2 regions of the Streptomyces sp. NPDC007929 genome follow, and region 1 is predicted to be linked to the other one. Evidence: predicted binding sites of a transcription regulator. Region 1 holds the regulator's gene; the other holds the start of a gene.
What was found. Region 1 encodes HrcA, which represses chaperone genes, less so after heat shock. Its sites were predicted from a motif close to TTNGCACTCNGNNNNNCNGAGTGCNAA; they were not measured.
Positions count from the first base shown of each region.

Region 1 (10,785 bases):
AGCCCGCACCGTCCGCGGAGGTGATCACACCGTCCGCCGCGGCGCCCGGACCGGAGCGCACGCGGGCGCACGCGACCCTGTCCAACAGTTCCCTCGCGCCGGGCGCGGCACGCGCCCTGGTGCGCGCGGCGCTCGCCGAGTGGACCGCGCTCGGCCTGCCCGGCGCCGAGCACCTCACCGACCGCCTCGCCGACGACGCCACGCTCGTCGTCAGCGAACTCGTCACCAACGCCGTCGTGCACGCGGGCACCGACGTCGAGACGGAGTGCCGCCTGGAGGGCGACACCCCGGACACGGCCGCGGTCGTCGTCGAGGTTTGCGACCACCACCCCTCACGCGCCCCGCGCGGCAGCGAGCCGGAGACGGCGCACGACACCCCCGAGTACGGGCGCGGCCTGCGGCTCGTCGGTGCCCTCTCCGAGGCGTGGGGGATCACGTACCGCACGGGCCGCAAGACCGTCTGGGCGCGGCTGCCCGCCGCGGGGTGCGCGGCGGGGGAGCAGATCGAGGCGTACGCCGGGGAGCACGCGCTGGCGCGCGGCCTCCGGGTGGCGGAGATCCTTGCGCCCGAGCCGCGCCGGGGCGCGGAGCCGGCAGAGGAAGCGGCGGAGGAACCGGCGGAGGCACCGGCGGAAGACCCGGCGGAGGACCCGGTGTCCGAGCCACGCCGGGGTGAGGGGCCGCGGGAGGCCTGGGCGGCCGAGCCGTGCCAGGGGGACGGGGCAGGGGCGAACCGGGCGTCCCGGGTGTCCGAGCCGCGTCAAGGTGACGGGGTGGGGGAGGTTCGGGCGGCTGAGCTGCCGCGGGCTGAGGGGGCGGGGGAGAGCTGCGCGGCTGCACTGCCGCGGGGCGACGAGGCGGTCGAGGCCGTGCGGGCCTGGCGTGCCGAGGGAGAGACGTTGGATCTGCGTGCCGAGGGAGAGGCGTGGGATCTGCGTGCAGGGGGAGAGGCCTGGGGCCTGTGGGGCTCGTGTGACGGAGGGGAGAAGTGGGGTCGGCGTACCGGAGGCGACCCGTGGGGCCTGCGTGACGGCGGAGGGGCGTGGGACTCGCGGGGAGAGGCCTGGGACTCGCCGGGAGGCGGAGAGGTGTGGGACTCGCGGGAGGGCGGTGAGTCACGGGTCCGGCCCGCCTCACGGGAGGCTCATGACCTGCGTGACTGGAACGACCTGCGGGACTGGCGGGACCGGCACGAGAACCGCGACGGACGCAACGGCCCCGATGGTGCCTGGCTCGGCCGTGGTGCCCTGTCCTTCCTCGCCGAGGCCTCCGACCTGCTTGCCGGGCAGCTCGACGAGGACCTGGTCGCGGCGCTCGCCGGACAGCTGATCGTGCCCCGGCTGGCCGACTGGTGCGCGGTGTGGCTGGAGGACGAGGCCACCGGCGGCGGCTGGAGCGGCGGGGCGGGAGCGGGCGGACCGCGCCTCGCCCGGGTCTGGCACGGCAGCGAGAACCGCATCGAGGAACTGCGCCGCGTCCTGGAGAAGGACCCGCCGCAGCCGCTCGACCCGACGGGGTCGTCGTCCCCGTTCGAACGCGGCCGGGAGGGGGGCGGGTCCGGGCCCGTCGACTACCCCTGGCCCGGGGAGGCGCTCGGCGAGGGCGAGTCCGGCTCGGCGCTGGCGTACCGGCTGGTCGCCGGGGGACGACCGCTGGGCACCCTGGTCATCGGGCGCTCCGGGAAGGCCGGCTTCCCCGACGAGATCACCGGCCTCGCGGAGGACCTCAGCCGCCGGGTCGCCCTCGCCATCGGCGCCGCCCGCCAGTACGCCCGCCAGGCCACCATCAGCGCCGTCCTGCAGCGCGGCCTGCTGCCCGGCGCCGTGGCCGAGATCCCCGGCATGCGCAGCGCCCTCGTCTACGAGCCGTGCGACAAGGGCGGCCCGAGCGGCGACTTCTACGACCTGTTCCCCGCCGGTGCCGGCCGCTGGTGCTTCGCCGTCGGCGACGTCCAGGGCAAGGGGCCGGAGGCGGCCGTCGTGATCGGCCTGGCCCGGCCCTGGCTGCGGCTGCTGGCCCGCGAGGGCTACCGGGTCGCCGACGTCCTCGACCGTCTCAACCAACTGCTCCTCGACGACGCCACGGAGGCCGCCGACGCCGCGGCCCGGGCGCTGGTGGCCGCGGGCGCGCGTCCCACCCCGCCCGGTGACGGGCCCCAGACGCGCTTCCTGTCCCTGCTGTACGGCGAACTCGTGCCCTTCGACGGCGGCGTCCGCTGCACCGTCGCCTCCGCCGGGCACCCGCTGCCGCTGCTGCTCGGGGCGGGCGGCGAGGTCCACACGGCCGCGCAGCCCCAGACCCTCCTCGGGGTCGTGGAGGACGCCACCTACACCAGCGAGACCTTCGAGCTGCGCTCCGGCGACACGCTGCTGTGCGTAACCGACGGCGTGACCGAGCGCCGCTCGGGCTCCCGCCAGTTCGACGACGGGGACGGGCTCGCGACCGCCCTGGCCGGGTGCGCCGGGCTGGACGCGGATCTGATAGCCGAGCGGATCAAGCGGCTGGTGCACGACTTCGGGGCCCGGCCGCCCGCGGACGATCTCGCGCTGCTGGTCCTCCAGGCGGACTGACCGGCGCTCTGCCGGCTCCCGGCGGACCGACCGGCGCTCTGCTGGTCCTCCGGGCGCAGGGGCGCGCGCCGGTGCTGGACAATGGAAGGCATGCCTTCCGCACTCCCCGACGGTGAGCCCGTCCCCGACGACGGCGCGCTGCCCGCGTCCGCGCTCGCCGGGGCCGCCGACCGCCCGCTCGGGTTCTACCTGCACGTCCCGTACTGCGCGACCCGCTGCGGCTACTGCGACTTCAACACCTACACCGCGACCGAGCTGCGCGGCACCGGTGGGGTGCTGGCGTCCCGCGACAACTACGCCGAGACGCTGGCCGACGAGATCCGCCTGGCGCGCAAGGTGCTGGGTGACGATCCACGTCCCGTGCGCACGGTGTTCGTGGGCGGGGGCACGCCCACGCTGCTGGACGCCGGGGACCTGGTGCGGATGCTCAAGGCCGTGCGGGACGAGTTCGGGCTGGCGGAGGACGCCGAGGTCACGACCGAGGCGAACCCGGAGTCGGTGGACCCCGGGTACCTGGCCGCCCTGCGCGAGGGGGGCTTCAACCGGATCTCCTTCGGCATGCAGAGTGCGCGGCAGCATGTCCTGAAGGTGCTGGACCGCACGCACACCCCCGGGCGGCCCGAGGCGTGTGTGGCGGAGGCCCGGGCGGCCGGGTTCGAGCATGTGAACCTCGACCTGATCTACGGCACGCCGGGGGAGTCCGACGACGACTGGCGGGCGTCGCTGGACGCGGTGCTGGGGGCCGGACCGGACCATGTCAGCGCGTACGCCCTGATCGTCGAGGAGGGGACGCAGCTCGCGCGGCGGATCCGGCGCGGTGAGGTGCCGATGACCGACGACGACGTGCATGCCGACCGCTATCTGATCGCTGACGAGGTGCTCTCGGGCGCCGGGTTCGAGTGGTACGAGGTGTCGAACTGGGCGACCTCTCGGGCCGGGCGGTGTCTGCACAACGAGCTGTACTGGCGGGGAGCCGACTGGTGGGGGGCCGGGCCCGGGGCGCACAGCCATGTGGGCGGGGTGCGGTGGTGGAACGTCAAGCACCCGGGGGCGTACGCGGGGGCGCTGGCTTCGGGGAGGTCGCCGGGGGCCGGGCGGGAGGTGCTGTCGGAGGAGGATCGGCGGGTCGAGAGGGTTCTGCTGGAGTTGCGGCTGCGGGAGGGTGTGCCGTTGTCGCTGCTGCGGGCGCAGGGGTTGGCCGCCGCACGCAGGGCCTTGTCCGACGGGCTGCTTCAGGAAGAGCCGTACGGGGAGGGGCGGGCTGTGCTGACCTTGCGCGGGCGGTTGCTGGCGGACGGGGTTGTTCGGGACCTCGTTGACTGAGGTGCCGGTGCGTTGGTGCTGGGGGCGGGGCGATGCGCGGCTCGGCGCGACGAGGTGCCGCTGCGCCCACCCGTGCCGCCCTTAGCGGCACGCATGCCCGCAGCGGGGGCGGCACGCATGCCCGCAGCGAGGGTGCTACGTCGTCACGAAGTCGATCAGTTCTTCCACCCTGCCCAGCAGTTCCGGCTCCAGGTCCTTGTACGTGCGGACGCCCGACAGGATTCGTTGCCAGGCCGCGCCCGTGTTCTCCGGCCAGCCCAGCGCCCGGCACACGCCGGTCTTCCAGTCCTGGCCGCGCGGGACCCGGGGCCACGCCTCGATGCCCAGGGACGACGGTTTCACCGCCTCCCAGATGTCGATGTAGGGGTGGCCCACGACCAGCGCGTGCTCGCTCGTCACCGACTGGGCGATGCGCCACTCCTTCGAGCCCGGCACGAGGTGGTCCACCAGGACGCCCAGCCGTGCGTCCGGGCCTGGGGCGAACTCGGAGACGATCGACGGCAGGTCGTCGACGCCCTCCAGGTACTCCACGACCACGCCCTCGATGCGCAGGTCGTCGCCCCACACCTTCTCGACCAGCTCGGCGTCGTGCCGGCCCTCGACGTAGATGCGGCCGGCGCGGGCCACCCGTGCGCGGGCGCCGGGGACGGCCACCGAGCCCGAGGCCGTGCGGGTGGGACGTGCCGGTCCGCCCGGCGCGGGGCGGACCAGGGTCACCACCCTGCCCTCCAGCAGGAAGCCGCGCGGCTCCATCGGGAACACCCGGTGCTTGCCGAAGCGGTCCTCCAGCGTCACCGTGCCCGCCTCGCAGCGGATCACCGCACCGCAGAAGCCGGTCCCCGGCTCCTCCACCACCAGGCCGGGCTCCGCCGCGACCTCCGGCACCGGCTGGGGCTTCTTCCACGGCGGGGTCAGATCGGCGGAGTACTGGCGCATTCGGATGACGATAGGAGAAGGCGACCGGTGATCACCGCGACACGCCGAAACGCGCCGCCAGCGCGTCCCGTTGCGCCCGTACGAACGCCGCGTCCACCACCGCTCCGTGACCGGGCACGTACACCGCGTCCTCACCGCCCAGGTCCAGCAGCCGGTCCAGGGCGGCCGGCCAGCGCGACGGCACCGCGTCGGGGCCCGCCTGCGGCTCGCCCGACTCCTCGACCAGGTCGCCGCAGAACACCACCTCCGGATCACCCGGCACCAGCACCGCCAGATCGTGCGCGGTGTGCCCGGGGCCGACGTTCGCCAGCAGCACCTGCCGCCCGCCGCCCAGGTCGAGGGTCCACTCGCCGGAGACCAGGTGGCCGGGCGGGGCCAGCCGCTCCGCCGCCTCCCGCGCCGTGGGCGCCGCGAGGCCCTGGCGCACCGCGTCCTCGCGCAACTCCTCGCGGTCCCGCGCCCGCGACAGCACCGCGTCCACGCCCACCGCTCCGAACACCTCGGTGTCCGGGAGGGCGGCGGCGCCGAGGACATGATCGAAGTGCGGGTGGGTCAGCGCGAGATGTGTCACACGGTGACCGGTGAGCGCCCGCGCCTGCGCGCCCAGTTTCGCGCCCTCGGCGAGGCTCGACCCCGCGTCGATCATGAGGACCGCGCCCTCCCCGGCCACCAGCCCGATCGTGCAGTCCCACACCGGCAGCCGGCACCGCCCCACACCGGCGGCCAGGCGCTCCCATCCGAGGTCTTCCCAAGTCACCGTCATACGGCGACGCTAGCGGTGCGCCCCGCTCGGGGCACGGCGCCGCACGACCAGCCTTGCCGGGGGTGTACCCCACCGCCGTACACTGGGCCGGGGAATGCTGGCACTCGCACGCGCAGAGTGCCAGGCTCAACGGGCAGGACCACGGGCGGACGACTTCTGGAGGTGTGCGCGATGCTCAGTGAACGCAGGCTCCAGGTGCTGCGCGCCATCGTCCAGGACTACGTCGGCACCGAGGAGCCGGTGGGTTCCAAGGCCCTCACCGAGCGGCACAGCCTCGGCGTCTCCCCGGCGACCGTCCGCAACGACATGGCGGCCCTGGAGGACGAGGGGTACATCGCCCAGCCGCACACCAGTGCCGGGCGCATCCCCACCGACAAGGGCTACCGGCTGTTCGTCGACAAGCTCGCCGGTGTCAAGCCGATGACCGCGCCCGAGCGGCGTGCGATCCAGAACTTCCTCGAAGGCGCGGTCGACCTCGACGACGTCGTGGCGCGCACGGTGCGGCTGCTCGCGCAGCTCACGCGTCAGGTCGCCGTCGTGCAGTACCCCTCGCTGACCCGTTCGACCGTGCGGCATGTGGAGTTGCTCTCCCTCGCCCCCGCGCGGGTGATGCTCGTGCTGATCACGGACACCGGGCGGGTCGAGCAGCGGGTGGTCGACTGCCCGGCGCCCTTCGGCGAGGCCTCGCTGGCGGATCTGCGCGCCCGGCTCAACAGCCGTGTGGCGAACCGCCGTTTCGCGGATGTGCCGGGTCTGGTGGAGGATCTCCCGGAGGCGTTCGAGCACGAGGACCGGGGTACGGTCTCCACGGTGCTCTCCACACTCCTGGAGACGCTCGTCGAGGAGAACGAGGAGCGGCTGATGATCGGCGGCACCGCCAATCTGACCCGCTTCGGGCATGACTTCCCTCTCACGATCCGGCCGGTGCTGGAGGCGCTGGAGGAGCAGGTCGTGCTCCTCAAGCTGCTCGGCGAGGCGCAGGATCCGGGCGTGACCGTACGGATCGGTCATGAGAACGCCCACGAAGGACTCAACTCCACGTCCGTCGTGTCGGTCGGCTACGGTTCGGGCGGCGAGGCAGTCGCCAAGCTCGGCGTGGTCGGACCGACCCGCATGGACTACCCGGGAACGATGGGAGCGGTACGCGCAGTGGCACGGTACGTCGGACAGATCCTGGCGGAGTCGTAGTGGCCACGGACTACTACGCCGTACTCGGCGTGCGCCGCGACGCGTCGCAGGAAGAGATCAAGAAGGCCTTCCGGCGGCTCGCGCGCGAGCTGCACCCGGACGTCAACCCCGATCCGAAGACCCAGGAGCGGTTCAAGGAGATCAACGCCGCTTACGAGGTGCTGTCGGACCCGCAGAAGAAGCAGGTCTACGACCTCGGCGGCGACCCGCTCTCGCAGGCCGGTGGCGGCGGCGCGGGCGGCTTCGGAGCCGGTGGTTTCGGAAACTTCTCGGACATCATGGACGCGTTCTTCGGCACGGCGTCGCAGCGCGGACCGCGCTCGCGCACTCGCCGCGGCCAGGACGCCATGATCCGTATCGAGGTCGAGCTCGACGAGGCGGCCTTCGGCACGACGAAGGACATCCAGGTCGACACGGCCGTCGTCTGCAACACCTGCAACGGCGAGGGCGCGGCCCCGGGCACCTCCGCGCAGACCTGTGACATGTGCCGCGGCCGCGGTGAGGTCTCGCAGGTCACCCGGTCCTTCCTGGGCCAGGTCATGACGTCCCGCCCCTGCCCCCAGTGCCAGGGCTTCGGCACCGTCGTGCCGACCCCGTGCCCGGAGTGCGCGGGCGACGGCCGGGTCCGCTCCCGCCGTACGCTCACGGTCAAGATCCCGGCCGGTGTCGACAACGGCACGCGGATCCAGCTCGCCGGTGAGGGCGAAGTCGGCCCCGGCGGTGGTCCGGCCGGTGACCTCTACGTCGAGATCCACGAGCTGCCGCACAGCACGTTCCAGCGGCGCGGCGACGATCTGCACTGCACGGTGACGATCCCCATGACGGCGGCGTCCCTCGGCACGAAGGTGCCGCTGGAGACGCTCGACGGCATGGAGGAGGTCGACATCCGCCCGGGCACCCAGTCCGGCCAGTCGATCCCGCTGCACGGCCGGGGCGTCACGCACCTGCGCGGCGGCGGACGCGGCGACCTCATCGTCCACGTCGAGGTCCAGACCCCGACCAAGCTCGACCCCGAGCAGGAGCGCCTCCTGCGAGAGCTCTCCAAACTCCGCGGAGAGGAACGCCCCACGGGGCAGTTCCAGCCGGGGCAGCAGGGGTTGTTCTCGCGGTTGAAGGATGCCTTCAACGGGCGCTGACGCGAGCGGTCGGGTCGTTGCCGGGGGTCCGGGGGTTGTCCCCCGGGCGGGCACAGTCGGCCGGGGCAGCAAGGGTTGTTCTCTCGGTTGAAGGATGCCTTCAACGGGCGCTGAGACCGCCCGTGCTTCTGGTCTATGCCAGTCGGCAGGCCGGTTTCGGGGTTGTTCGGAGGACGTGACAACATGCGGTCATGTCCTCCGCACTGACCGATCTCTTCCCCCTCCCGATCGTGCAGGCCCCCATGGCGGGCGGCGTCTCCGTACCGCAGCTCGCGGCGGCCGTGTGCGAGGCGGGCGGGCTCGGGTTCCTCGCCGCCGGGTACAAGACCGCCGACGGGATGTACCAGGAGATCAAGCAGCTCCGGAGCCTCACCACCAGGCCCTTCGGCGTCAACGTCTTCATGCCGCAGCCGGAGTACCCGGCTGCGAGCAGCGGCTCCACCGGAGCGGCCGGCGCCGCGCTCCCCTCCGCGGCCGCCGTCGACGTCTACGCCCACCAACTGGCCGGCGAGGCCACCTGGTACGAGGCCGAGCTGGGCGATCCGGACAGCGGACGTGACGACGGCTTCGAGGCCAAACTCGTGGTGCTGCGCGACAACCCCGTGCCGGTGGTGTCGTTCCACTTCGGCGTCCCGGGCCGCGAGGTCGTCGACACCCTGCACCGCGTCGGCACCTTCGTCCTGGCCGCCGCGACCACCCCCGACGAGGCGCGGGCCGTCGAAGGGGCCGGTGCGGACGCGGTCATCGTCCAGGGCATCGAGGCGGGCGGCCACCAGGGCACCCACCGGGACATCCCCGAGACGGACGGGTCCGGCATCGGGCTGCTGTCGCTGGTCGCCCAGGTCCGTGAGGCCGTCGGCATCCCGATCGTCGCCGCCGGGGGCATCATGCGCGGCGGGCAGATCGCCGGGGTCCTCGCGGCGGGCGCGAGCGCGGCCCAGTTGGGCACCGCCTTCCTCGCCACGCACGAGTCGGGCGCGAACGCCCTGCACAAGCAGGCGCTGACCAACCCGCTGTTCGTCCGCACGGAACTGACCCGGGCGTTCTCCGGGCGGCCCGCGCGCGGCCTCGTCAACCGGTTCCTGCGCGAGCACGGCCCGTACGCGCCCGCCGCCTACCCGGAGATCCACCACCTCACCGCGCCGCTGCGCAAGGCCGCCGCCAAGGCCGGTGACGCGCAGGGCATGGCGCTGTGGGCCGGGCAGGGGCACCGGATGGCGCGGGAGCTGCCCGCCGGGCAGCTGGTCGAGGTGCTGGCCGGGGAACTGGCCGCAGCCCGCGCCGCGTTGGCGGGCGGGGGTGCGCTGTGACCGCGCCGGTGTTCGTGGTCGAGCACTTCGACGCGGGCGGCGGCGGCCGGTACGTCCTCGACGGGCCGGAGGGGCGGCACGCCGTCTCCGTGAAGCGGCTGCGCGCCGGTGAGGACGTCGTCCTCACGGACGGGGCGGGCCGCTGGGCGGACTGCGTGGTGCTCGACACGGAGGGCAAGGACCGGCTGATCGTCCAGCTGGACTCGGTGTCCGAGGAGCCCGCGGAGCAGCCCCGGGTCACCGTCGTCCAGGCGCTGCCCAAGGGCGACCGGGGCGAGCTCGCCGTCGAGACGATGACCGAGGTCGGCGTCGACGCGATCGTGCCGTGGGCGGCGGCGCGCTGCATCACACAGTGGAAGGGCGAGCGCGGGGTCAAGGCGCTGGGCAAGTGGCGGGCGACGGCCCGGGAGGCCGGCAAGCAGTCCCGCCGGGTGCGCTTCCCCGAGGTCGCCCAGGCGGCGACCACCAAGCAGGTAGCCGCCCTGCTGGCCGGGGCGGACTTCGCCGCCGTGCTGCACGAGAGCGGGGACAGGCCGTTGGCCACTGCCGAACTGCCGGCCACGGGTGACATCGTGCTGGTGGTAGGGCCCGAGGGAGGCGTCGCGCCGGAGGAACTGGCGCTGTTCGAGGAAGCGAGGGCCAAGCCGTACCGCCTCGGGCGCAGTGTGCTGCGCACCTCGACCGCCGGGACGGCCGCCGCGGCCGTACTCCTGGCACGCACCGGACGCTGGTCCTGACCCCCTCGGACCGTGGACGTGAAGGGCCGGCGCGTCTCAAGGGCCCCGAGAGCGACCTGCCGGGGCGTCAGGAGTGGCTGATGTCGCGCCGCTGACGCCTTTGCGCCCTACCGCGCGACCCCCGTCAGTGGCAGGCTCCCTCCATGGGGGTTTCGACGAGGATTCGACCCGGGCGGCGCGGGCGGCGGGTGGCGGTCGCGGCGGCGTTCGCCGTGCTGGCGGTGGGCGGCGCCGTCGCCTGTGAGCCCGGCGCCATCAGCTCCGCGTCCGTCGCGTACACCACCGACGAGACGGTGACCAAGGAGCTCAACCGGCAGAAGGCGGGCGTGCGTTGGCTCACCTGCACCGCCTCCTACGGGGACAGCGGCGGGAAGTCGTCACCCTCGGCGCGTGAGCGGACCGTCGCAGAAGTCGACTGCCAGGGCGAGACCAAGGACGGCAAGGACATCACCGTCGACGGCAAGGTCACCCACGCGGTGAACGGCGCCTGCGTACGCGGGAACATCACCGCCAAGGTGGACGGCAAGGTGTGGTTCCAGGTCGACGGCCTCGGCGACTGCGACTCCACCACCCCGCCCCCCGTCGGCGGGCCCGGCGGCGGCGGGCCCGGGCCGACCGTCACCGTGACCGTGACCCAGACCGTCTGGTGCGACCGGTACCCGGACTGCCGTCCCGTCGAGGGCAAGTGATCCGAACCCTGTCCGCGCGGCGTGGTCCCTGCATAGGGTGATCAGGTGACATCGTCTGCTTACCTCCGGTTCCCCCATGTGCACGGTGACCTGGTCGCCTTCACCGCCGAGGACGACGTGTGGCTCGCCCCGC
Region 1 is NZ_JBIBKD010000002.1:597,503-608,287, forward strand. Features, by position in the region: gene ACFZDE_RS07485 (SpoIIE family protein phosphatase) at 1-2,570, shown strand, start outside; gene hemW (radical SAM family heme chaperone HemW) at 2,661-3,893, shown strand; gene ACFZDE_RS07495 (DUF3097 family protein) at 4,029-4,829, opposite strand; gene ACFZDE_RS07500 (MBL fold metallo-hydrolase) at 4,861-5,592, opposite strand; gene hrcA (heat-inducible transcriptional repressor HrcA) at 5,764-6,780, shown strand; gene dnaJ (molecular chaperone DnaJ) at 6,780-7,916, shown strand; gene ACFZDE_RS07515 (nitronate monooxygenase) at 8,108-9,226, shown strand; gene ACFZDE_RS07520 (16S rRNA (uracil(1498)-N(3))-methyltransferase) at 9,223-9,963, shown strand; gene ACFZDE_RS07525 (hypothetical protein) at 10,107-10,652, shown strand; gene ACFZDE_RS07530 (S41 family peptidase) at 10,743-10,785, shown strand, end outside.

Region 2 (10,785 bases), on a different contig from region 1:
TCCTCGCCGATGGTCTCCTCCACACGGCCCCAGCGCGGATCGCGTACGACGTCCAGCACGGGCGCGAGACCCTGGTGCACGCCGGCCGAGCGCAGGTCGTCGCCGACACGGCGGGCCATCTCCTCGACCAGCGGCGGATCCCAGGTCGCGCCCCAGGCCAGCGGCACCGGATAGGCCGTGGCCCGCCAGGCCGTGAGGCCGGCCAGGCACTCCTCGTGCGCGATCGCCGGGATGCCGAAGCGACCCGCCCCGGCGATCCGGCGCTGGGCGCGCGCCAGGGCCCGCGCGCCGAGCACCGGGTCCACGGGGGCGGTGCCGAAGGAGCGGGTGAGCTGGCCGAGGCCGTGGGTGATCAGCTCGGCCCAGTCGTACTCGACGGTCATGTCGTGCTGGTGCGGAGCGACTCCGTCGCCGTCCGTGGCGGCGCCCACCCACACGCCGTACAGCTGGGCGGTCCTCTCCTCCAGGGTCATCCGGGAGAGCAGGTCGTCGACACGGGCGGCGGCGGGCAGCGCGGGGTCACGCCAGGGCGCGGTGGTCATGAAGCTCCTGTCGGGTGGACGGACGGCCCTCTCACGAACGGTACTGCGAATGTTTCGGAATGAACGTCGAATGTTCCGGGAACCTATGGCGGTGCGAGGACTTCGTCAAGGGGGCCCGCAGGGTTACGATCGCCGCCATGACATCCCCGGAGCCCGTTGAAAGCCGGACGCAGACCCGGACGCAGGGGCGCACCGCGCAGACCGCGACGCTCGCCGAGATCGCCCGCGAGGCGGGTGTCTCGGCGCCGACTGTTTCGAAGGTCCTGAACGGCCGGGCCGACGTGGCCCCGGCCACCCGGTCCCGCGTCGAGGATCTGCTGCGCGCGCACGGCTACCGGCGCCGCCGTGCCGAGGCGACCCGCTCACCCCTGATCGACCTGGTCTTCCACGAGCTGGAGAGCGCCTGGGCGATGGAGGTCATCCGGGGCGTGGAGAACGTGGCCCGGGACGCCGGGCTCAGTGTCGTGCTGTCCGAGAGCGCGGGGCGGCTCACACCGGGCCGGACCTGGGCCGACCAGGTCGCCGCGCGCCGCCCGCACGGCGTGATCCTGGTGCTGTCCGGCCTCGACGAGTCCCAGCGGGCGCTGCTGACCAGCCGTTCCATCCCGTTCGTGGTGATGGACCCGGCCGGCGACCCCGGCGCCGACGTGCCGTCGATCGGCGCGACCAACTGGCAGGGCGGCCTCGCCGCCACCCGGCATCTGGTCGAGCTGGGGCACCGCAGGATCGGCGCGATCAGCGGGCCCTCGCAGATGATGTGCAGCAGGGCCCGGATCGACGGCTACCGGGCCGCGCTGGAGACGGCCGGGCTGCCGGTGGACCCCGCCCTGATCGCCACCGGCGACTTCCACCACGAGGCCGGCTACCGGCGGGGCCTGGAGCTGCTGCGCCGCCCGGACCGGCCGACCGCCGTCTTCGCCGGGAACGACCTCCAGGCGCTCGGGCTGTACGAGGCCGCGCGCGAGCTGGGGCTGCGCATCCCGGAGGACCTGAGCGTGGTCGGCTTCGACGACCTGCCGGTGGCGCCCTGGGTCGGGCCGCCGCTGACGACCGTACGGCAGCCGCTGACGGAGATGGCCGAGGCCGCGGCCAAGCTGGTCCTCGACCTCGGGCGGGACGAGGGGACCGAGGCGGCGACGAGGGTGGAGCTGGCGACGAGTCTGGTGGTGCGCAGCAGCACGGCGGGGCCCGCGGAAGGGTAGGTGCAGTAGTGACGGATGTTCCGGCCGTTTCCACCCTCCACCGAAGCGAATCGGCTGTACCGTCGAAACTTTCGATCGCCCCTGCCGGTGCCCGTAGTGAGGTCCCCGAGATCGGGGCGCGAAATCTGAGAATTTCCGAAGAAAGAGCGCCCTGGACTCCCTGCCCGTAATAATTCGGACTTATGTTCCTGCCCGTGACGGGACTCAACGGGGACGAGGGCGCGGACGTGGGCCGGCGGTCGAGAGCACTGAAGATCGCCGGCGTCACTCTGGCGGGGGCGCTGGTGCTGGGCGCCGGAGCGGCGGGCTGGGCCTACTGGCATCTCAGCGGCAACATCAAGGGCGTCGACATCGACAACGCGCTGGGCGACAACCGGCCGCCGAAGCCGGTGACCACGTCGCCCTCGGGCCCGGCCCTGCCGAGCGAGGCCCTCAACATCCTGGTCCTGGGCTCGGATTCGCGCAGCGGCGAGGAGAACCGGCGGCTCGGCGGCGGCGACAGCACCGGTGCCCGCTCCGACACCGCGATGGTCGTCCACCTCGACGCCGGGCGGACCAGCGCGACGGTGGTGAGCATCCCGCGCGACACCCTGGTCACCCGCCCGTCCTGCCCGCGCCCGTCGGGCGGTTCCACGGCGGTCGCGTACCACTCCATGTTCAACAGCGCGTACGAGATCGGCGGACCGATCTGCGCGGTGAAGACGGTCGAGGAGCTGACGAACGTCCGGATGGACCACTACCTCGAGATCGACTTCTCGGGGTTCGCCGAGCTGGTCGACGCGCTCGGCGGCGTCACCGTCACCACGGACGAGGACATCGACGACGAGGACAGCCACCTGCGGCTGAAGGCCGGCACCCACCACCTCGACGGCACCCGGGCCCTCGCGCTGGCCCGCACCCGGCACGGCATAGGCGACGGCAGCGACCTGGGCCGGATAGGCCTCCAGCAGAAGCTGGTGACGGCCCTGCTGGAGCAGATCGCCTCCCAGGACCTGTTCACCGACCCGGCCAAGCTGTACCGCGTCGCGGACGCGGCGACCGCCGGCCTCACCACCGACACGGGCCTGGACTCCCTCGCCGAGCTGACCCGGCTCGGCCAGAGCCTCAAGGGCCTGTCACCGAGCGGCGTCCGGACGGTGATGATGCCGGTGGTGCAGGCCCCGTGGGATCCCAACCGGGTGGTGGCGGAGCAGCCGGAGGCCGAGAAGCTCTGGACGTCACTGCGCTGACGGCGTGTCCTGGCGACGGGGAGCGATCCGTCCACCACCACCGCTAGCTGCGTTGGTACGTCGTAGTCGCCGGTGAGCTCCTCCCGCTGCTCCTCGGCCATGGACCGACCGCGGCGGGCAGCGCCTTCCCGCCGTTCTGCGCCGGAGTCGTGTCCGGCTCGGTGCTCGCCACTTGTGCGGTCGGCCGGGTGGGGCCGCGCGTGCTGCTGGTCGCGGGCGGGCCGCTCGGCGCCGCCGGGTTCGCCTGGTTCGCGGCGGCCGTGGCGGTGGACGGCGGCTTCCTGCTCACCGCCCCCGGCCCGTCGACGGTGGCGAGCGTCGGCACCGGCCTCTGCCTCGTCCCACTCGACACGGCCGCCACGACCGCGGTCCCGGCCGGTGAGCCCGTCCTCCTCAAGGACGAGAACCGCTCCCGCTGGAACCGCATGCTGCTCGCCCGCGGCGTCACCGCGCTGGCCGAGGCCCTTCCTCCAGCGCCCCGGGCATCCTGAGCATCAGGCAGCATCAGGCCGGATGCCCGACGAGCATCGCCGGTGCTCCCGCGACCCGGGTCAGGAACACCGTCGCCGCGTGCGGCCCCTGCGGCTTGACCTTCTTGCGGAGCTCCTCCGGCTCCACCGCCGAGCCCCGCTTCTTCACGGTCAGCGTGCCGACCTGACGCTCCCGCAGCAGCGCCTTCAGCTTCTTGACGTTGAAGGGCAGATGGTCGGTGATCTCGTAGGCGGTGGCGTACGGGGTCGGGTGCGGGGCGTCGGCCGTGACGTAGGCGATGGTCGCGTCGAGCAGCCCACCGTCCACCTGGTCGGCCACCTCGGCGACCAGGTGGGCGCGGATGACGGCGCCGTCGGGCTCGTAGAGGTAGCGGCCGGGCGGGCGGACCTCCGGGTCGGGCAGACCGCGGGAGAGCAGGGTGCGGGGGCCCGGCAGGAGGGTCGCCCGGATCGCCCCGGGCTCGGTGCCGAACCACAGCACCGCCTCCTTGACGTCCCCGCCGTCGGAGATCCACTCGGCCTCGGCGTCCTCGGGGACCGCCTCGTGCGGGATGCCGGGGGCGACCTTCAGCGCGGCGCCGCGCGGGGCCCGGCGGGCCACGGAGACCGCCCAGGACAGGGGCGGTGAGTAGGCCTCGGGGTCGAAGATCCGGCCGCGGCCGCCGCGCCGGGCGGGATCGACGAACGCGGCGTCGAAACCGGCCGTGTCCACCTCGGTGACGTCCGCCTCGCGCACCTCGACGAGGCCGGACAGGCCCAGCGCGTCGGCGTTCGCCCGGGCCGCCGCGGCCGTTCGCGGGTCCCGGTCCACGGCCAGCACACGGATCCCGGCGCGGGCCAGCGCGATCGCGTCACCGCCGATGCCGCAGCACAGGTCGGCGACCGAGGTGATGCCCGCCTCGGCCATCCGCCGGGCCCGGTAGGTCGCCACGCTCGACCGGGTCGACTGCTCGACGCCGTTCGGTGTGAAGAACATCCGGCCAGCGTCCTCGGCCCCGAACTTCGCCACCGCCCGCTGCCGCAGCCGCGCCTGCCCGAGCGCCGCCGACACCAGCTCGGCGGGGTGCTCGCGGCGCAGCCGGGTCGCGACGGCCAGCTCCCGCGCCGGGTCGGTGTCCCGCACCTCGTCGAGGAGGGCGCGGCCTTCGGGGGTGAGGAGGAGAGCGAGGTCGTTCACCGGATCATTGTCGGCCACCGCGGGGGGCGGGTGACGTGTGGGCCAGTCGGTGGATGGTGGGGCGCGGGCCGCGGTGTCGGGCCGGGATCGGCGGGAGGCGCTGCGAGGATCCGGCGTCATGCGAGCAGTCGTACAAAATGACAAATGCCGGGCATGGGGGGTATCGGGGCGAAGGTCCGCGGGCGTGCGGATCGGCCTCACCGTGCTCGTCCTCGCCGCCATCGCCTCCGGCTGCGCGCAGGACGGCGGCAGCGACCCGGTCACCCCGGCGGGTGGCCAGCAGCCCCTCGACGCACCCCCGGCCCGCGCGCTCGACTCCTACGCCACCAAGCTGCGCGCCGCGCACGCCGCCCGGGTCGCCGCCGCGCACCGCTGGGGCCTGCGCAAGGTCCCCCGGACCGCCCCGCCCGCCCCGGCGCACAAGCCGAGGATCAGGACCCGCAAGGGCTTCGAGGTGGACGGCCACCGGGAACTGGACCTGCCGCCCGTCTTCACCCGCGTCCCCACCCGGGACAAGGTCGTCTTCCTCACCATCGACGACGGCGCCGAGAAGGACCCGGCGTTCCTGCGGATGATGAACGACCTGGACATCCCCTACACCGCCTTCCTCAGCGGCTACCTGGTCAAGGACGACACCCGCTACTTCCGGAAGATGCAGTCCAAGGGCGTGGTCCTGAACAACCACACCCTCCACCACCCCAACCTGCGGGGCATGTCCTACCGGGCGCAGAAGCGCGAGATCTGCGGCATGCAGCGCTACCTGAAGCGGCAGTTCGGCAAGCGCCCCACCCTCTTCCGCCCGCCCTACGGCAGCTACGACCGGGCCACCCTGCGCGCCGCCAAGACCTGCGGCATCGCGTACGCGCCCCTGTGGAACCAGGAGGTCTTCGCCGACCACTGGGAGTACCGCGAGGGGGACCGCACCCTGCGCCGGGGCGACATCGTCCTCACCCACTTCCGGGGCCGCGACCAGTGGAAGGGCACGATGGCCGACATGATCCGCCGCTTCCTGAACAAGGTGACGGCCCAGGGGTACGCCGTCGGGCGACTGGAGGACTACCTGTGAGGCGGCCGGCCGCCGCCCTGCCGTGCGCGGTCGCCCTGCTGTGCGCGGTTCTGCTGGCGGGTTGCGCCGGGACCGCGGGGGAGCGGCCGGACCCCGCCGACGGCCGCGCCCAGGACCCGCCCCGCGCCGTGAGCGCCCCCCGCTCACTGCCGCCCGTCGTGGACCACGTCCCCACCCGCGACCCCGTCGTCTTCCTCACCTACGACGACGGCGCCGAACGCGACCCCCGCTTCGTCCGCCTCGTCCGCGAACGGCGCCTGCCCGTCAGCATGTTCCTCACCGACAGCGTCGTGGGCCCCGGCTACGGCCACTTCGCCCGGCTGCGCGCGGTCGGCGCGTCCATCCAGAACCACACCCTCGACCACCCCGCCCTGCGCGGCCTGCCCTACGCCGGGCAGCGCGCCGAGATCTGCGGCCAGCAGCACAAGCTCCGCTCCCGCTTCGGCATCACGCCCCGCCTCTTCCGCCCGCCCTACGGCACCTACGACCGGACGACCCTGCGCGCCGCGGCCGACTGCGGCATCACGGCGGTCGTCCTGTGGCGCGCGTCCCTGGGTGCCGACGGCGAACTGACCTACACCCGGGGCGAGCCGCGGCTGCGGGCCGGAGACATCGTCTCGGTGCCGTCGGGCGAGACCGGTTCCCCGAGCCTCGCGGAACGGACCGAGCGCCTGCTACGCGAGATCGCCGAACGGGGGCTGCGGGTGGGGCGGCTGGAAGACCACTTGGAGGACGGCCTGCAGGACGGCCTGCTGGACCGCCTGTAGGGCCGCCTGGGGGGCCTCTGCAGAGCCGTCCGGGAGGGTCGTCTGTCGGGTCACCAGGAGAGACCGCCCGGCCGACGCGCCGTCGGCAATTAGCAGTCCGCTTGACCGAGTGCTAATCGCAGTCATAGTCTCGGCTCTGGCACTCCCCCCAGGAGAGTGCCAACACAGCGACGGGCAGGTCCGGCACCCGCGACGACGGATCCACCTGGTCGCCACCTCAGACAGTTAACCCCGTGAGATCTCCGAAGGGGGAGGTCGGATCGTGACGACCACCAGCTCCAAGGTTGCCATCAAGCCGCTCGAGGACCGCATCGTGGTCCAGCCGCTCGACGCCGAGCAGACCACCGCCTCTGGCCTGGTCATCCCGGACACCGCCAAGGAGAAGCCCCAGGAGGGCGTCGTCCTGGCCGTGGGCCCGGGCCGCTTCGAGGACGGCAACCGTCTTCCGCTCGACGTCTCCGTCGGCGACGTCGTGCTCTACAGCAAGTACGGCGGCACCGAGGTGAAGTACAACGGCGAGGAGTACCTCGTCCTCTCGGCCCGCGACGTGCTCGCGATCGTCGAGAAGTAATTCACCCCAAGCACCTTGCTTTGAACTGCGCCCCTGGCCCCCGCTGTCACCTCTGAGCCGGGCGCCCGGGGCGCAGTGCCGTATATCCCAGATTCCGGAAGAGGGCTCACGCTCCCATGGCGAAGATCCTGAAGTTCGACGAGGACGCCCGTCGCGCCCTCGAGCGCGGCGTCAACAAGCTTGCCGACACGGTCAAGGTGACGATCGGCCCCAAGGGCCGCAACGTCGTCATCGACAAGAAGTTCGGCGCTCCCACCATCACCAACGACGGTGTGACCATCGCCCGCGAGGTCGAGGTCGAGGACCCGTACGAGAACCTCGGTGCCCAGCTGGTCAAGGAGGTGGCGACCAAGACCAACGACATCGCGGGTGACGGTACGACCACCGCGACCGTGCTCGCCCAGGCGCTCGTGCGCGAGGGCCTCAAGAACGTCGCCGCCGGTGCTTCCCCGGCTGCCCTGAAGAAGGGCATCGACGCCGCCGTCGCCGCGGTCTCCGAGGAGCTCCTCGCGACCGCCCGGCCGATCGACGAGAAGTCCGACATCGCCGCCGTCGCCGGTCTGTCCGCCCAGGACACGCAGGTCGGCGAGCTCATCGCCGAGGCCATGGACAAGGTCGGCAAGGACGGTGTCATCACCGTCGAGGAGTCCAACACCTTCGGTCTGGAGCTGGACTTCACCGAGGGCATGGCCTTCGACAAGGGCTACCTGTCGCCGTACTTCGTGACGGACCAGGAGCGCATGGAAGCCGTCCTGGACGACCCGTACATCCTCATCACGCAGGGCAAGATCTCCGCCATCGCGGACCTCCTGCCGCTGCTGGAGAAGGTCATCCAGTCCAACGCCTCCAAGCCGCTGCTGATCATCGCCGAGGACGTCGAGGGCGAGGCCCTCTCCACCCTCGTCGTCAACAAGATCCGCGGCACCTTCAACGCCGTCGCCGTGAAGGCCCCCGGCTTCGGCGACCGCCGCAAGGCGATGCTGCAGGACCTGGCGATCCTCACCGGCGCCACGGTCGTCTCCGAGGAGGTCGGCCTCAAGCTCGACCAGGTCGGCCTGGACGTGCTCGGCTCCGCCCGCCGCGTCACCGTCACCAAGGACGACACCACGGTCGTCGACGGCGCCGGCAACAAGGACGACGTGCAGGGCCGCGTCGCCCAGATCAAGGCCGAGATCGAGACCACGGACTCCGACTGGGACCGCGAGAAGCTCCAGGAGCGCCTCGCGAAGCTGGCCGGCGGCGTGTGCGTCATCCGCGTCGGTGCCGCCACCGAGGTCGAGCTCAAGGAGCGCAAGCACCGTCTGGAGGACGCCATCTCCGCGACCCGCGCCGCGGTCGAGGAGGGCATCGTCTCCGGTGGTGGCTCCGCGCTGGTCCACGCCGTGAAGGTCCTCGAGGGCAACCTCGGCAAGACCGGCGACGAGGCCACGGGTGTCGCGGTCGTCCGCAAGGCCGCCGTCGAGCCGCTGCGCTGGATCGCCGAGAACGCCGGCCTGGAGGGCTACGTCATCACCTCCAAGGTCGCCGAGCTCGACAAGGGCCAGGGCTTCAACGCCGCCACCGGCGAGTACGGCGACCTGGTCAAGGCCGGCGTCATCGACCCGGTCAAGGTCACCCGCTCCGCCCTGGAGAACGCCGCCTCCATCGCCTCCCTCCTCCTCACGACCGAGACCCTGGTCGTCGAGAAGAAGGAAGAGGAAGAGCCGGCCGCCGCGGGCCACGGCCACGGCCACGCCCACTGACGACCAAGCGCGCCAGACCCTGAGCAGGGCCCGGCCCCCGAAAACGGGGCGCCGGGCCCTCGCCATTTCCTCACCACGACTCAGGGAACCGCAGCGGCGGTCGAGGGCCTCCTGGGTACCGGAGCAGAGAACCGGTTGAGCACGGCCGGAGCACATCGCTGGACGAGCTGAACCTCGGCGCCAGGAGACCGGGTCCGCATCGGCGTGGGACCGCACTCCGAACGGCCTGCGCGCGCTACGGGCGCGTGACTCTCGTGCGGCCATGTCACTCTTCCGCAACGAGCCTTTGGCGGCGGGTGCGATGTGGGCATGCTGCCCGCATGCAGATGACGGAGCCGTTCGCCGCGACCTCGGCTGCTGTGGCGCCGGTGATTCTCATCGCCGCCGGTCTGGAGGTCGCGTCCTATCAACGGACGATCCAGGGCTGGGTGAGTCGGCTGGTGGAGCAGGTCGAGCCCCAGCTGACCGCGATCCTGGAGCAGTCGCCCGCCGAGCGTCGGGCCGCCGTGCGCCGACTGGTCGAAGAGCACAGCGTCATGGCGAGCACGGGCATGCTGAAGGCCGCGGTTCAGTTCGCGCTCGGAATCCTCTGGGTCGTGGTCATGATGGCGCAGGTGTGTGTCACGGTCGTCTGCCTGGCCTGGCTCGGAGTGCCGGCGCATCAGCCTGAGCGGGACATCGCCGTGGCGTGTCTCGTGGCCGTGGCGGTCGGTGCCTTCGCGGTCGCGACCTTCCCGATGTACCGGCTCATCCAGTCGCCGTGGGCACCGATCGTCGCATGGGCGTTGAAAATCGAGTTGCGTTCGCGTCTCACTGCGGCGCGAGGGCAGGAAGGGGCGTGACGCGGCTCGCCACCGGGGCCCCCGGCGTCAGAGCTCCGTAGACTCCAGCGCCCCCAGCTGCTGCATCAGACCCAGCCGGTCGTACTGCCACCAGCCCTCGGCGATCTTTCCGTCGGGCGTGCAGCGGTGCACGGTCGTGCCGGTCATGGTGACCTCCTGGCCGGTCGGCTCGATCCCGAGGAACTCGCCGGTGTGCCGCCCGCTGAACGTCCACCGGGTGCAGACCCGGTCCCCCTGCGCCATCTGGTCCTCGATGGTGAACGAGAAGTCGAAGCCGCCGCGCCACACCTCCACCTCGCGACGGAGCGCGTCCAGCCCGATGACGTCCTGCACATTGGCCGGATCGTGATCGTGGTAGTCCTCGATGAACACGTCGTTGAACGGCGGCGCGTCCCCCTGACCCGGCGCCAGTTCGAAGAACCTGCGCGCGGTGGCCGCGTACAACTGCTCGTCCCGCACCACGTCCAGGTCCGTGAAGGTCGGCGTCTCCTCGCAGAGCGCCACCATGTCCTGGAAGATCCGGTCCGTCTCCGGCAGCCCGGAGTTGCGCATCGCCTCCTCGTACGAGGGGAACTCCACGATCTCCACGATGTGCGAGGAGTCCGCCCGGTCCTTCGCCACCACACTGTGCGACGCGGTCCGCTTCCCCTTGGTCTGCTCGACCCACCGGTCCATCAGCCGGTTCATCTCGTCGAGCCGGCTGGTCCTGCATTCGATGAGCTGTACGAAGGTCATGGTCTCGCCTCCGGCCCCCCTGGGTCCGGCTGAACAGCTTCATTGTCCCAAGGGGAACGCCCGGGTGCCTCCCGGCTCATGGGGGGGGGGAGGAAGGCGAGCCGGCCGACGCGACGCTACTGCGGCCCGTACTTGCGTCCCGTCCTGGAGGACACCGCTCCCAGCATCCCCCGAGGCACCAGCTTCGCCGCCCCCATCAGCGCCTTGTAGCGCGGGTCCGGGATGGACAGCGTCTTGCCGCGCGCCAGGTCGTGCAGCGCCGCCGCCACCAGCTTGTCCGCGTCGAGCCACATCCAGCCGGGGATGTTGTCGGTGCCCATCCCGGCCCGGTCGTGGAACTCGGTGCGCACGAACCCAGGGCAGAGCGCCATCAGCCGTACGCCGCTGCCGGCCAGGTCGCGCGCGGCGCCCTGGGTGAACT
Region 2 is NZ_JBIBKD010000003.1:349,682-360,466, forward strand. Features, by position in the region: gene ACFZDE_RS11290 (glycoside hydrolase family 3 N-terminal domain-containing protein) at 1-542, opposite strand, end outside; gene ACFZDE_RS11295 (substrate-binding domain-containing protein) at 680-1,744, shown strand; gene ACFZDE_RS11300 (LCP family protein) at 1,927-2,973, shown strand; gene ACFZDE_RS11305 (hypothetical protein) at 3,123-3,464, shown strand; gene ACFZDE_RS11310 (methyltransferase domain-containing protein) at 3,478-4,641, opposite strand; gene ACFZDE_RS11315 (polysaccharide deacetylase family protein) at 4,826-5,707, shown strand; gene ACFZDE_RS11320 (polysaccharide deacetylase family protein) at 5,704-6,474, shown strand; gene groES (co-chaperone GroES) at 6,737-7,045, shown strand; gene groL (chaperonin GroEL) at 7,162-8,787, shown strand; gene ACFZDE_RS11335 (hypothetical protein) at 9,108-9,629, shown strand; gene ACFZDE_RS11340 (ester cyclase) at 9,657-10,364, opposite strand; gene ACFZDE_RS11345 (SDR family NAD(P)-dependent oxidoreductase) at 10,481-10,785, opposite strand, start outside.
Region 2: groES (co-chaperone GroES) is a predicted target of HrcA. The motif match lies at 6,564-6,590, and genes of this name have one in related genera.